Regions from separate parts of the Nocardia sp. BMG111209 genome, predicted to be linked through region 2. Evidence: riboswitches for the same ligand, from Rfam matches in the RefSeq annotation. Region 2 holds a riboswitch; the other holds the start of a gene.

Region 1 (7,333 bases), 790 kb from region 2:
AGACTGAGACTCTGCTTCTGGCGCCAACTTTAGGCGTCAAGTATGTTTCTGGTCAATAAACAAACCTGAGGTATGTTTTGGAAGGGTGGATGTATGAACGGAAAGCGGTGGGTCGACCTCATCGCCTTCGCTCTGGTGCTGGTGGCAGTGGTTCTGCTGGTCGTGTACGGGCACGCGCAGGGCGCCGCGCTGATCGCCGCGAGCCAGTTCGTCGCAGCCGGCTATCTGCTCTGGGGCAGGCGGCGATGATCCCGGGATCGCCACCGGCCCGAGGGGTCCGGGCCGCGCGTGCCGACCTGGACCGCGGTGACGAGGAGCACCGATTTTCGTGATCCGGCCACGAGACGATAGACTTCCACCGCCGGAAGGCACGCCGCCTTAGCTCAGTCGGTAGAGCGCTTCACTCGTAATGAAAAGGTCGGGGGTTCGATTCCCCCAGGCGGCTCCACTTTTCCCCTCTCACCGGATGGCGGCCGATAGGCAACATCGGGCACTGCCGAACGGGCCTGTTCATGCAGGCTGCGGCGTCATGCAGCATCCGGTCGGCGACCTTCGGGTATGGCGTGGTGTTGTCGGCGGGGCGCGATAACGGTCGGCTCTTCCGGTGGATCGAGCGAGAGCGGTGCCGGTGATCGACCGGCCGAAATGGCTTGTGCCCCACCATGAGTGGGGCACAAGTGTTCGGGGTGTGGGTCGGTCACGACCGGACGTCGGGGAAGCTCACTCCGCGTTGGGCGTGCCAGCCGCCCTCGGGGGCGTCGTCGTGGTCGGTGGAGCGGCTGAGGTCGGCCCATCGGGTGTCGATGTCGACGCGGTTCTGCCAGGCGTCGCGGCCGATCTCGTAGGCGTCGCTGCCGGCGAGGATGCGCAGCGGGGGTTCGTCCAGGGCGGCGACGGTGAGTACCAGTTGGGCGACCTTGCGGGGGTCGCTGGTCGCGGTGTGCTCGAAATCGGCCATCGCGGCGACCGAGGCGCCGAGGGTGGGCCGGTAGGGCTCGCTGATCTCGGGGATGGTCATCGATGAGCCGGCCCAGTCGGTGCGCATGCCGCCGGGTTCCACGACGGTGATCTTGATGCCGAGCGCGCCCACCTCGGCGGCGAGGGCCTCGCTGAAGCCGCCGACTGCCCACTTCGCGGACTGGTAGGCGGTCATGCCGGGGCCGCCGACGCGACCGCCGACCGAGGAGATCTGGATGATCCTTCCGCCGCCCTGCTTGCGCAGGATCGGCACCACCGCCTTGGTGACGTAGACGGTGCCGAGGAAATTGGTTTCGATCTGCCGGCGGAAGACCTCCAGTGTGGTGTCCTCCAGTGCGACGCGGTCGCCCTGACCGGCATTGTTGACCACGACATCCAGGCGGCCGAAGGCGGCGACGCCGTTGGCGACAGCTGTTTCGGCGGCGGCCGGGTCGGTGACGTCCAGCGCCTCGACGTGGATGCGGTCGCCGTACTTCTCGGCGAGGTCGTCGAGCGAGCGCGGGTTGCGGGCGGTGGCGACCACGCGGTGACCGGCGTCCAGCGCCTGCTCGACGATCTGACGGCCGAGCCCGCGCGAAGAACCGGTGACGAAGAATACCGAGCTCACGGTGGTGAGTCCTCTCTGACGGGTAACGCAATGTGCTTGCGTTATAGACGATAGGCCGATCCCACGGTTAAGTCAATGGCCTTGCGTTATCGTGTGGGGGTGGGTTCGACGAGGCAACGCGCCCGATCGGTGCAGGACAAGGAACTGCGGAAAACCGCGCTGCTGGCGGCCGCGCGGGAGCTGGCGGTGGAGCAGGGGGTGCGCGAGGTCACGCTGACCGCGGTGACCGCGCGGGTCGGGCTGCATCCCTCCGCCTTGCGGCGGTATTTCGAATCGCGGGAGGAGCTGCTGCTCGAACTCGCGCAGGACGGGTGGGCGGACTGGCGGGACGGGCTGCTGGCCGAGCTCGGTGCGGCGCGTGGCCTGGAGGCCGACCGGATCGCCGTCCTCGTCGCCGAGTCGATGGTGCGGTTGCCGCTGTTCTGCGATCTGCTCACCCACGTCGCCCTGAGTCTGGAGGGTGCGGTGCGGATCGAGCGGGCGCGGCAGTACAAGTTCGCCGCCGGCAGCGCCTACGACGCGATGGTCGCGGCCGTGGTCGCGGCGTCCGCCGACCTCGACAAGGTCGCGGCGCAGCTCGTGCTGACGGGTGCGATGACCATCGGGGCGTACCTGTACCAGCTGTCCCAGCCGACCGAGACGCTGCGCCGGCTGTACGAGGAGCAACCGCGGTGGGCGCACAGCGCATTGCGTTTCCGCGAGCAGCTCACGACGCTGCTCACGGCCGTCGCCGTGGGTGCGCGGCCGAGTGTGCGGCGGACCACCGGCGAGCCGCTACCGGACGTGGTCGTCGAGGAGTGAGTGCGGCTCCCGGTTGCCGTGGGAATGCCGTTGCGGTGGTGTCGGATTCGATCGCCCGGTCGGCGGGGCACAGCTTGCCCCTCTACTCTGGTGCCATGCGCAGGTCGTTGCCTCCGGTCGCATCTCGGGTGTCGGACACGCTCATCGCACGTGGGCATCACGGGGTGATCATCACGCAAACCGAGCCCACGCATTCCGCTGAACAGGCGGCGCGGGCGCTCGGGGTGGACGTCGGCGCGATCACGGAGTCGATGGTGTACCTGCTCGACGACGAACCGGTGTTGCTGCTGGTTTCCGGGGCGCACGGGGTGGATCTGGCCCGGACCGGGGACCGGCTGGAAGGGACGCTGACGCCCGCCCCGGCGGCGACCGCCCGGGAGGTGACCGGGCAGCCGATCGGCGGTATCGCGCCGGTGGGCCATCCCACGAATCTGCCCACCTACGTGGACAATGCGCTGTCGGAATACCGGGAGCTGTGGGCGGCCGGAGGCCATCCGAACACCGTCTTCCGCACCTCGTTCCCGGAGTTGGTGCGGATCACCGCGGGGCTGTCGATCGACGTCGACTAGGCGGTGTGACGCCGGTCATCCGTCCTCCCGGCGAGGGTCGCGATCGCGCGACGTAGTTTGGAACTGTGAGCAGATCTCCCGACGCGGAACTACGGGCGTCCGTGGGCTCGGACGGCATTCCGGCCGAGCAGTACCGGTCGGCCATGCGGCATTATCCGGCCGGTGTGACCATCGTCACGCTCGCGGGTGCGGACGGGCCGGTGGGGTTCACCGCCACCTCGTTCGCCTCGCTGTCGCTCGAGCCGCCGCTGATCTCGTTCAACATCGCGCACACCTCCTCCAGCATCGCGTCGATGCTGGGCGCGGATTCGCTGGTCGTGCACTTCCTCGGCGAGCATCAGCAGGAGCTGGCGCGGCGGTTCTCCCGGGAGGCCGGACAGCGGTTCAGCGAACCCGCGCTGTGGACCACGCTCGACTCCGGCGAGCCGGTGCTGCACGGGACGCCGCTCTGGGTGCGGGCGACCGTGTGGGAACGTTTCGCGATCGGTGACCACACCCTGGTCGTGGGCCTGGTGACCCGGGTGCACGACGAGACCGGCGCCGCGCCCCTGGCCGCGCCGCTGCTGTACTACAACGGCGCCTATCACCGGGCCACCGCCCTGGACTGATCAGGCCGCCGACGCCGCGGTGCCGATGCCCAGCGCCGTCAGCACGCCCGCGCTGATCTGTTCCAGCCGGGCCCGGGTGCGCGGCCGCCGCAGCAGTTCGATCGCGCGGGCGGCCAGCGTCGCCAGCAGTACCATCTCGACGGCGGCGACCGTCGATTCGATCGCGCCGAGCGCCAGCGCGTTCAGGAAGGTGACCGTCGTGAGGAACTGCGGGAGCACCGCCAGATAGAACAATCCGACCTTCGGATTCAGCAGGCACGACAGCAGGCCCGCGCTGAATGCGGACGGCACGGTCGCCGTGCTGGCCCGGGTGTCCGCCGGCTCGCCGTCCGCGCGGGCCCGGCGATGTTCGATCAGCGTCCGAATTCCGAGATATATCAAGTAGATTCCGCCGACCACCTTCACCGCGCGGTAGGCGGTCGCAGATTGCTCGAGCAGGGCCGCCACCCCGGCCGCGACCACGGTTGCCCAGACGATGCCACCGACCGCGGAACCGAGCGCCGCCGCGATCCCGTGCCGGCGCCCGGCGATCGAGAAGCGCAGGACCAGGAAGGTGTCCGGGCCGGGGGTGATGGCCAGCAGTACGCACAGTCCGGTGAATCCGAGCAGCAGGGAGACGGTCACCGTTCGATATAAGCGCAGGTCGGATCGGGATGGCAAGGCGATTACGGCGAGTCCCCCCGGACATGCGCGGCGACACGTCCGAATCTTGACAAGGGTTCGGGCCAGTGCCTATCTTCAGCTCAGGTCATGAGTGCCAGCGTCAAGCCCCGGCTTGCTGGCCGGCAACCCTCCTCCGCGGCGGGGTGCTCCGGGTGACGACCGGGCCGCAGCCCGACCGGGCTCGGCAAGCGCGGACTCCGACTTTTTTCCTCGTCGTTTCCGGAGTCCCCGAACCGAAGGGATTGCGTGATGACCGCTGTTCTCGACCCGACCTGTGCCGCCCAGGTATCCGGCGCCGACCTGCAGGTTCCGCTGGTGTCCGGTGGCACCGTGCGCTACGCGAATTTCGACTACGCCGCCAGCGCCCCGGCCCTGGCACAGGTCACCGACCGGGTGTCGGAGTTGCTGCCCTACTACGCGAGCGTGCATCGCGGGGCCGGATACGCCTCGCGGATCTCCACCGACTGCTACGAGGCCGCCCGGACCTCGGTGTCCCGGTTCCTGGGCTGTACCGACGACCAGGTCGTGGTGTTCACCCGCAACACCACGGACTCGCTGAACCTGCTGGCCGCCTGCGTACCCGGCGATACCGTGGTGCTCGACATCGAACATCACGCCAACTTCCTGCCGTGGCTGCGGCACGGGCGGCGGGTGGTCCGGGCCGCCGACACCGTGGCCGAGACGATCCGCCGGGTGGTCGCGGAGCTGTGTACCAAACCCGCTGCGCTGCTTGCCATCACGGGTGCGTCGAACGTCACCGGTGAGGTGCTGCCGCTGGAACGGCTCGCGACCGTCGCGCACGAGTGCGGGGCCCGAATCCTGGTGGATGCCGCGCAATTGGCGCCGCATCGGCGAATCGACCTGCGGCACAGCGGAATCGACTACCTCGCCTTTTCCGGGCACAAGCTGTACGCGCCGTTCGGCGCGGGAGTGCTGGTGGGCCGCCGGGATTGGCTGGATGCCGCCGAGCCGTACCTGGCCGGCGGCGGGGCGGTCCGAGAGGTCCGCACGACCGGTGTCGACTGGGCGCCCGCGCCGCAGCGGCACGAGGCCGGATCGCCGAATGTCCTCGGCGTGGCGGCCCTGGCCGCGGCCTGTGATGCGCTCACCGAACTGCAGGAGCGGGCCACCGAACACGAGCGGCGGCTGGCGATCCGGCTGCGCGAGGGGCTGGGCGGTATCGCGGGGGTGCGCTTCCTGCGCATCTGGTCGGACAGCGCCGACAGCGTCGGCATCGTGACCTTCACCCTCGACGGTGTCGAACCGGGCCGGGTGGCGGCGTATCTGTCCGCCGAACACGGGATCGGGGTGCGCGACGGCCGATTCTGCGCGCATCCGCTGCTCGCCCGGCTCGGCGTCGACGGCGCGATCCGGGCCAGTATCGGCCTGGGCACCACCGCGGCCGATGTGGATCGTCTGGTCGACGCGATCGATGTGCTGGTGCGGCGGGGGCCGTCGTGGGAGTACACGTGCGCGGACGGCCACTGGAATCCCCAGCCGGAGACCCGGCCACGGCTGACCGCTCAGGACGCCGGCGGTGCGGCGCCGTGTTCCTTCTGAACGGTCAGAACACCAGATAGCGTTCGGCGAGCTGCTCCACCAGCGGGTCGTCGTCGGCGACCGACTCCAGTGCGTCGAGGTCGGTCGCCACGGCGACCAGACGGGGATCGTCCAGGTCCGGATCGTAGGGCCCGTCCTCCCGGAGCTGTCGCATCAACTTCTCGCGCACCCGGTTCTTCAGGGAATCGATCATGCCGTCAGCATGCCCAGTACCGGGCGGATGTCACGGTCACCACGCCGTCGGCCGGGTCACACCGGCGCCAGCCAGCTGCCCCACGGCGTGTTGCGCAGCACACTGAACACCGCCAGCAGCGCCAGCGACACCGCGAGGGTGATCGGACCGGCGTGGAACGGGAACGGCCGGCGCCGGCCGTTCCATCGGTTCACCACCAGGTGCACCCACCACACCACGAACGCCACCGTCAGCGGGAGCAGCAGGATATTGCTGTGGATCGCGTCGAGTACGTGACCCTCGCTGAGGTTGTGCATCGCGCGCAGCCCGCCGCACCCCGGGCACCAATACCCGGTCAGCGCGTAGAACGGGCAGTAGCCGTAGGAGCCGGAGACGTGCGGATCGCGGAAGTGCAGGACCGCGACGGCGGCGGCGAGCCCGCCGGCGATGAGGGCCGGCTGCCCCAGAGTGACCCAGCCGGTGCGGGTTTCGGCCGGCGGTGCGGCTGCGGTGTCCACAGTCGTCCACGGTAGCGAGGGCAGGCCGGGTCTCGCCAGGTGGTTCCGATCCCGCGATCCGGCACCGACCCTTGACAGACTAGAACTTGTTCTAAAGACTGCTCTGTGACGGTCGTCACGCCGCTCCGGTGGGGTGGGTGAGTTCGTCGGTACGCCAAGGCTTTTCGAGCACAGCTCGGGCGCGCACGGTCGGTCGGAGGAGGAACCCCGCAATGATTCTGGACAACTTCCGTGTGGACGGCCGGGTCGCCGTCGTCACCGGCGCCGGGCGCGGGATCGGCGCCGCGGCCGCGCTGGGCCTGGCCGAGGCCGGGGCCGATGTGCTGATCGCCGCGCGCACGGCCGAACAGCTCGAGGAGGTCGCGGGCAAGATCCGCGCGCTGGGCCGCCGGGTGGTGACCGTAGCCGCCGATCTCTCCGATCTGGACGCGGTCGCGGGGCTGGCGGAGACCGCGGCCGCCGAACTCGGGCGGATCGATATCGTCGTCAACAACGTCGGCGGGACCGCACCCAACACTTTCCTGACCACGACGCCGGGATATCTGGAGCGGGCGTTCCACTTCAACGTCGCCACCGCGCACGCGCTGACCCGCGCGGCGGTGCCGCACATGCTGACCGGGGGCGGCGGATCGGTGGTCAACATCTCCTCGATGATGGGCCGCACGCCGGGCCGGGGCTATCTCGCCTACGGCACCGCCAAGGCCGCGCTGGCGCACTGGACGCGGCTGGCCGCCACCGATCTGGCCCCGCGGATCCGGGTGAACGCGATCGCGGTCGGCTCGGTGCTCACCTCCGCGCTGGACGTGGTCGCCTCGCAACCGGCGATCAAGGAGACGATGGAGACCGCCACGCCGCTG
Region 2 (7,333 bases):
GTCGCCCTTGGTGTGACCGATCAGGCCGACCGGGCCGCGCTTGATCCAGCCGGTGACATAGGTGCCGGGCAGGTAGCGGCCGTCGCCGTCGGCGTGCTCGTCGGCCAGCACCCGGCCGGCCTCGTTCGGGACGGTGCCCGCCTGGTCGTCGAACGGCAGCTGGGCGATGTTCTGCGACAGGTAGCCGACGGCGCGGTAGACCGCCTGCACGTCCCAGGTGTTGAACTCGCCGGTGCCCTTCACGTTGCCGGTGCCGTCGAGCGCGGTGCGTTCGGTGCGCAGGCCCGCGACCTTGCCGTGCTCGTCGCCGAGGATCTCCGCGGGGCTCTCGAAGAAGTGCAGGAACAACTTGTGCGGGCGAGCGCCGACGTCGCGGATGGCCCACTGCTCGAGGGTGTTGCAGACCATATCGGCCTGCTTCGAATGCCGGCGCGCGGCTTCCGAACCCTCGTCGTAGTCGATGTCCTCCGGGTCGACGATGACCTCGATATTGGGAGAGTGGTCCAGTTCCCGCAGCTCGAGCGGGGTGAACTTGGCCTGCGCGGGACCGCGGCGGCCGAATACGTGGACCTCGAGGGCCTTGTTGGCGCGCAGGCCCGCGTAGACGTTCGGCGGGATCTCCGTCGGGAGCAGTTCGTCACCGGTCTTGGCGAGGACGCGCGCGACGTCGAGGGCGACGTTGCCGACGCCGAGGACGGCGACCTTCTCGGCCTCCAGGGGCCAGCTGCGGGGGACGTCGGGGTGGCCGTCGTACCAGGAGACGAAATCCGCGGCGCCGAAGGAGCCCTCCAGATCGATGCCCTGGATCGGGAGGGCGCGGTCGGCGTTGGCGCCGGTGGAGAAGATGACCGCGTCGTAGAACCTGCGCAGATCCTCGAGGGTGATGTCGCTGCCGTAGTCGATGTTGCCGAGCAGGCGGACCTGCGGCTTGTCGAGAACCTTGTGCAGCGCGGTGACGATGCCCTTGATCCGCGGATGGTCCGGCGCGACGCCGTAGCGGATCAGGCCGAACGGTGCGGGCATCCGCTCGTACAGATCGATGCTCACCTCGGCATCGGACTTCATCAAGGCGTCGGCGGCATAGATGCCCGCCGGTCCGGCACCCACGATGGCGATGCGCAACGGGCGATCCGCACTCTGTCGATCGGCGCTGTGTTCGGTCATTCTCAGGCGCACCCTCTGGTTGGAAACTCTGGTCTCAGCCGTCTTTCTTAGCTTAGGCTAAGTTGACGCTCGGACGGGCTCCCCCCGGCGTCCCCGACATCCCATCGATGCTGCATCGTTGCTGCAAGGATCCGGTTGGCGCCGCGGCGGCCGCCAGTTCCCGAAGATTCTATCGGTGACGGCTATCGCCTCCGTTCCCCCGCCCCCGGCGGGAAATGCCGGGCGTGACTCCCGACACACCGGGCGACCAGGGATGATCAATGCCATGACCACGCCCGACGAGGAACCCGTCGTCATCGATCAGCGGGAAAAGACCCGGTCCGCCCTGCCTTTCCTGGCGGCCTTCGCGATCGCCCTGGTGGTGCTCGTGGCCGTGGTGGTCCTCGAGGCGACCCGGCCCGCCGAGAGAAACCTCACAGATTCCGACAAGATGGCCACCGCGGTGCGCGATTACGCCGACGCCTGGAACGCCGCCGATCCCGCGAAGCTGACCGCGGCGGCCTGTGCCGGATTCGATCCGGCGCGTTCGCCGCTCGCCGCCGCCGCGGGGAAGAAGGTCGATCTCGTCCGGCTCGCCGATCCGAGTATCGACGGCGATCACGGCAAGGTGACCGTGACCGGTTCGGTGGACGGGAAGGAGTCGTCGGGCACCTGGTCGCTGACCCGCTCCGGCGGGGTCTGGCGCGTGTGCGATTGAGGCCGTCGGAGTTTGACAGGCAACCCGATCACCGGGCAATCTCTTTGCAGGTCATGAGTACCAGCGTCAAGCCCCGGCTCGCTGGTCGGCAACCCTCTTTCGCGGCGGGGTGCTCCGGGTGACGACCTGGCCGCGCACCGGCTCCCGGTGCGGCAAGTGCGGATTCTCGAGGAGGTTCGACAGATGAGCTACGCAGGCGATATCACCCCACTGCAGGCGTGGGAATTGTTGCGGGACAACCCGGATGCGGTGCTGGTGGATGTGCGCACCGAGGCCGAGTGGCGGTTCGTCGGGGTGCCCGACACCGCCTCGATCGACCGGCCGACGGCGCTGATCGAATGGGTCGATCTCGGTGGCGCGCGCAACGAGGCCTTCGTCGATCAGCTGAAGCAGGCGCTCGCCGGGCGCGCCGAGGGCAGCGATGCCCCGGTCGTCTTCCTCTGCCGTTCCGGTCAGCGGTCGATCGGCGCGGCGACGGCGGCCACCGCGGCCGGCTTCGCCCCGTCCTACAACGTGCTCGAGGGTTTCGAGGGCGCGCTGGACGAGCAGGCCCATCGTGGCGCCGCCGGCTGGCGGGCGCATGGACTGCCGTGGCGGCAGTCGTGATCGCGGCGGAAACCGAAGGGAGACAGGCATGATCACGGGTGGAGCGTTCGAGAAGCCGTTGCCCTCGGGTGTCGGCCCGGCGACGCTGGGAGTCCGGGGTGGACTGCGGCGCTCCGGTTTCGAGGAGACCTCCGAGGCGCTGTATCTGTCGTCCGGATTCGTCTACGAGAGCGCCGAGGCGGCCGAGGCCGCGTTCACCGGCGACGTCGAGCACTTCGTCTACTCCCGCTACGGCAATCCGACGGTCGCGATGTTCGAGGAGCGGCTGCGCCTGCTCGAGGGCGCCGAGGCCTGTTTCGCCACCGCCAGCGGCATGTCGGCGGTGTTCACCGCACTGGCCGCGCTGCTCGCCGCGGGCGATCGGCTGGTGGCCGCGCGCAGCCTGTTCGGCTCCTGTTTCGTGGTGTGCAACGAGATCCTGCCGCGCTGGGGTGTGGAGACCGTCTTCGTCGACGGTGAGGATCTGGACCAGTGGGAGCAGGCGCTGTCGGTGCCGACCACCGCGGTGTTCTTCGAGACCCCGTCCAATCCGATGCAGACCCTGGTCGATGTGCGCCGGGTCACCGAACTGTCGCACGCCGCGGGCGCGAAGGTGGTGCTGGACAACGTCTTCGCGACCCCGCTGTTGCAGCGCAGCCTGCCGCTGGGTGCGGATGTGGTGGTGTACTCCGGCACCAAGCACATCGACGGTCAGGGCCGGGTGCTCGGCGGGGCCATCCTCGGTGCGAAGGACTACATCGACGGCCCGGTCAAGAACCTCATGCGGCACACCGGTCCGGCGCTGAGCCCCTTCAACGCGTGGACGCTGCTCAAGGGCCTGGAGACGATGCCGCTGCGCGTGATGCAGTCGGCCACCTCGGCGCTGCGGATCGCGGAGTTCCTGGAACAGCATCCGGCCGTGTCCTGGACGAAATACCCGTTCCTGCAGTCACATCCGCAGTACGATCTGGCGCGCAGTCAGATGAGCGGCGGCGGTACGGTCGTCACCTTCGAACTGGCGGCCAATCCGGACGAGGGCAAGAAGCGCGCCTTCGAGGTGCTCAATCGCCTTCGCATCGTGGACATCTCGAACAACCTCGGTGATTCCAAGACCCTCATCACCCATCCGGCGACCACCACGCATCGCGCGATGGGTGCGGAAGGCCGTGCGGCCGTGGGGATCACGGACGGCGTGCTGCGGATCTCGGTGGGCCTGGAGGATATCGACGATCTGCTCGGCGATCTGGATCACGCGCTGGGCTGAGCCGGTACCGGTGGCGTTCGCGTCCGGCGGACGCCACCGAATCCCTCAGCCGGCGAACGGATTCGAGGTGCGGCCGACCAGATCGGCCACCGAATCCAGCACCACCGTGGGGCGGTAGGGGAACTGTTCGAACGAGGCGCGGGTGGAGATGCCCGACATCACCAGGATCGTCCGCATCCCCGCCTCCAGCCCGGCGATCACATCGGTGTCCATCCGGTCGCCGATCATCACCGTGGACTGCGAATGAGCGCCGATGCGGCGCAACGCCGATCGCATCATCAGCGGATTCGGCTTGCCGACGTAGTACGGTTCGCGCCCGGTGGCCCGGGTGATCAGCGCCGCCACCGAACCGGTCGCGGGCAGCAGGCCCTCGCGCGACGGTCCGGTCGCGTCCGGATTGGTCGCGATGAAGCGGGCGCCGCGGTCGACCAGGCGGATCGCGGTGGTGATGGCCTCGAAGGAATACGTGCGGGTCTCGCCGAGCACCACATAGTCCGGATCGCTGTCGGTGAGTACGTAGCCGATCTCGTGCAGCGCGGTGGTGAGGCCGGACTCGCCGACCACATATGCGGTGCCGCCGGGCCGCTGATCGTCGAGGAAGGTGGCCGTCGCCAGCGCGGAGGTCCAGATCGCCTCCTGGGGAATGTCGAGGCCGGAGTGCCGCAGCCGGGCCTGCAGATCGCGCGGCGTGCGAATCGAGTTGTTGGTGAGGACCAGGAACGGGACGCCGTTGGCCTGCAGTTCCGCCAGGAACTTGTCGGCGCCGGGAATCGGATGGTCCTCGTGCACCAGCACGCCGTCCATGTCGGTCAGGTAGGACAGGATCGGTTCGTCGTCTGCCGTCACCGTTCGATTCTCTGCCCGCCGCCGCGAGCGCGCGCGGGCGGGGGTGGATGGTCTCGGACGCGCAGCGTCGATGGTCTCGGACGCGCAGCGTCGGTGGCCTCGACCGACCATCCGCACATAACGGACAGGTCGCTGGTTATGGTCGAGGGTGAATCCCGTGCGCGGCGGAATGCGGTGTGACACCGCGACGCTGCACACGGGTGGGTTGCGGCAACGACATCGAAGTGGACAGGAGTCCCCGCGTGACTGATCTCAAGCTCGGCTACAAGGCGTCGGCGGAACAATTCGGCCCCCGCGAGCTCGTCGAGCTCGGCGTGGCCGCCGAGGAGCACGGTCTGGACAGTGCCACGGTCAGCGATCACTTCCAGCCGTGGCGGCACAACGGCGGGCACGCACCCTTCTCGCTGTCCTGGATGACGGCGGTGGGCGAGCGGACGCAGCGGATCCAGCTGGGCACCTCGGTGCTCACCCCGACCTTCCGGTACAACCCGGCCGTGATCGCGCAGGCGTTCGCGACCATGGGCTGCCTGTACCCGGAGCGCATCATGCTGGGCGTGGGCACCGGTGAGGCGCTCAACGAGATCGCGACCGGCTACAAGGGCGACTGGCCGGAGTTCAAGGAGCGGTTCGCCCGGCTGCGCGAATCCGTGGATCTGATGCGGGCGCTGTGGACCGGCGACCGGGTCGACTTCGACGGCGAGTACTACCACACCGTCGGCGCCTCCATCTACGACGTGCCGAAGGACGGCATCCCGATCTACGTCGCCGCCGGCGGTCCGCTGGTGGCCAAGTACGCCGGTCGGGCCGGCGACGGATTCATCTGCACCTCGGGCAAGGGTATGGACCTGTACACCGAGAAGCTGATGCCCGGCGTCGAGGAGGGTGCGGCGAAGGCCGGCCGGACCCTCGCCGATATCGACCGGATGATCGAGATCAAGATCTCCTACGACACCGATCCCGATCTGGCGCTGGAGAACACGCGGTTCTGGGCGCCGCTGTCGCTGACCGCCGAGCAGAAGCACAGCATCACCGACCCGATCGAGATGGAGGCCGCCGCCGACGCGCTGCCGATCGAGCAGATCGCCAAGCGCTGGATCGTCGCCAGCGATCCGGACCGGACGGTCGAGTTGATCAAGCCGTATGTGGACGCGGGCCTGAATCACCTGGTGTTCCACGCCCCCGGTCAGGATCAGCGGCGCTTTCTCGATCTGTTCGCCCGCGATCTCGCGCCGCGGTTGCGCGCGCTGTAGCGGATTCCGGTGGTCCGGCACGGCCGGGCCACCGGATTCACAACTGGCGCAGCGCGAACATCCGCATGGTGCGGTCGGTGCGGTCGCGATAGGCGTCGTACGCGTCGCTGATCTCGATGAACCGGTCGAAGACCTCCTCGCGCTCGGTCACATCGGTGACGGGATCGGCGTGCACCGCCAGGTAGTTCCCGGAGATGGTGACGGTCGCGATCGGATAGGACAGCAGATTGGCCGTCCAGTCCGGATGCCGGTCACCGCCGAAATTGCTGCCGACCACGTAGAGCACGTCGCCGTCGTGCACGAACAGCAGCGGGGTGGTGTGCTGCTGTCCCGAGTGCCGGCCGGTGGTGGTGAGCAGCAGGATCGGCGCGCCGATCGGGCCCAGCAGGGTGTAACGTCCGGCGCTGCGCTCCAACACTTTCCGGTCGAGTGGGGTGAGGACCTTGACGACCGCGGACCCGGCCTTGGTCGCCGCGATCGGACTCGCCAGCCGGGCCAGCACATTCGTTCGCGAGCCCCAGGTCCGGTCGGGAAATTGTCCTGCCATGTGTGCCGATCCTAGCGTGACGTCCGGACCCGGCTCACATCACCGTCCGGCGGCGGCCTTCGCCTCGGCGATGAATTCGTATGCGGCGCGCCAATTTCCGTTCGGAGGCAGAACCAGGACGCGCTCGGCGCCGAGTTCGGCCAGCGCGGCGAGCCGATCGGCGAGCGCGGTGACGGTATCCGGCGGTGCCTGCATCACGGTCAGGCCGGGCGCCGGGCGGCCGTGTTCCGCGGCGAGTTCGGTCAGCCGGTTCCGGGCGGTGGCCAGCTCGGCGTCGGAGTTGCCGAGGGAGATCCAGCCGTCGCCGTAGGCCGCGGTGCGCCGGAGCGCGCGAGTTCCGTTGCCCGCGATCAGGATCGGCGGCACGGTGGCGCCGGGGGACAGGGCCGCGGCGGTACCGTCGAGCAGGGTGGCGGTCCGGCCCGCGATCAGGTCCGGCAGTAGTCGCAGCGCCTCGTCGGTGCGGGCGCCGCGGTCGGCGAAGGAGACTCCCGCGGCCCGCCAGCCGATGTCACCGTGCGCGGGATTGCCGGTGCCGACGCCCAGTCGCAGCCGGTCGCCGGACACGTGCTGCAGGCCGGCGGCCTGCTTGGCGGCCCAGGCCACCGGGCGCAGCGCCGCGAGCAGCACGCCGTACCCGATGCCGATCCGCTCGGTGACCGCGGCGGCCGCGGCCAGCGCCACGGTGCTGTCCAGGATCGGAGCGGTGGGGAGCAGGTGATCCGCGGCCCAGATCGAATCGAGCCCCACGGTCTCGGCGTACCGCGCGGCGGCGGGAATATCGCCCAGGACGGGCCGGTCCGGATCGGGAGTCGAGGTGGGCAGGAAGGTGCCGATTTCCGGAGTGCCGGAGAGGGGTGCCATTGCAATCCTGTCGCAGATGGTTTCGTTGCCTACGATTTATATGCGTACGAATAATATGTTCGTGCAAGCGAGATGGCAATCCTGCGCCCCGCCCGCGATGATCATTAAGCTCGGGC

Evidence for each region. A riboswitch is a leader RNA that binds a small molecule or an ion and turns the genes downstream of it on or off. The one in region 2 is predicted to bind S-adenosylmethionine.
Region 1: linked by a shared signal. The riboswitch ahead of G361_RS0134325 (aminotransferase class V-fold PLP-dependent enzyme) and the one ahead of G361_RS0137920 (rhodanese-like domain-containing protein) in region 2 are both predicted to bind S-adenosylmethionine.

The regions. Positions count from the first base shown of each region.
Region 1 covers NZ_KB907309.1:682,186-689,518, reverse strand. Annotated here, with positions in the region: gene G361_RS49920 (hypothetical protein) at 94-249, shown strand; tRNA gene G361_RS0134355 (tRNA-Thr) at 373-448, shown strand; gene G361_RS0134350 (SDR family NAD(P)-dependent oxidoreductase) at 698-1,585, opposite strand; gene G361_RS0134345 (TetR family transcriptional regulator) at 1,685-2,386, shown strand; gene G361_RS0134340 (YbaK/EbsC family protein) at 2,482-2,955, shown strand; gene G361_RS0134335 (flavin reductase family protein) at 3,099-3,563, shown strand; gene G361_RS0134330 (LysE family translocator) at 3,564-4,187, opposite strand; SAM riboswitch class IV at 4,310-4,423, shown strand; gene G361_RS0134325 (aminotransferase class V-fold PLP-dependent enzyme) at 4,476-5,786, shown strand; gene G361_RS0134320 (hypothetical protein) at 5,791-5,979, opposite strand; gene G361_RS0134315 (DUF2752 domain-containing protein) at 6,036-6,476, opposite strand; gene G361_RS0134310 (SDR family oxidoreductase) at 6,689-7,333, shown strand, end outside.
Region 2 covers NZ_KB907309.1:1,469,430-1,476,762, forward strand. Annotated here, with positions in the region: gene G361_RS0137910 (FAD-dependent oxidoreductase) at 1-1,164, opposite strand, end outside; gene G361_RS47580 (hypothetical protein) at 1,430-1,861, shown strand; SAM riboswitch class IV at 1,911-2,026, shown strand; gene G361_RS0137920 (rhodanese-like domain-containing protein) at 2,045-2,467, shown strand; gene G361_RS0137925 (O-succinylhomoserine sulfhydrylase) at 2,496-3,710, shown strand; gene G361_RS0137930 (HAD-IIA family hydrolase) at 3,756-4,514, opposite strand; gene fgd (glucose-6-phosphate dehydrogenase (coenzyme-F420)) at 4,799-5,806, shown strand; gene G361_RS0137940 (nitroreductase/quinone reductase family protein) at 5,844-6,353, opposite strand; gene G361_RS0137945 (LLM class flavin-dependent oxidoreductase) at 6,393-7,217, opposite strand.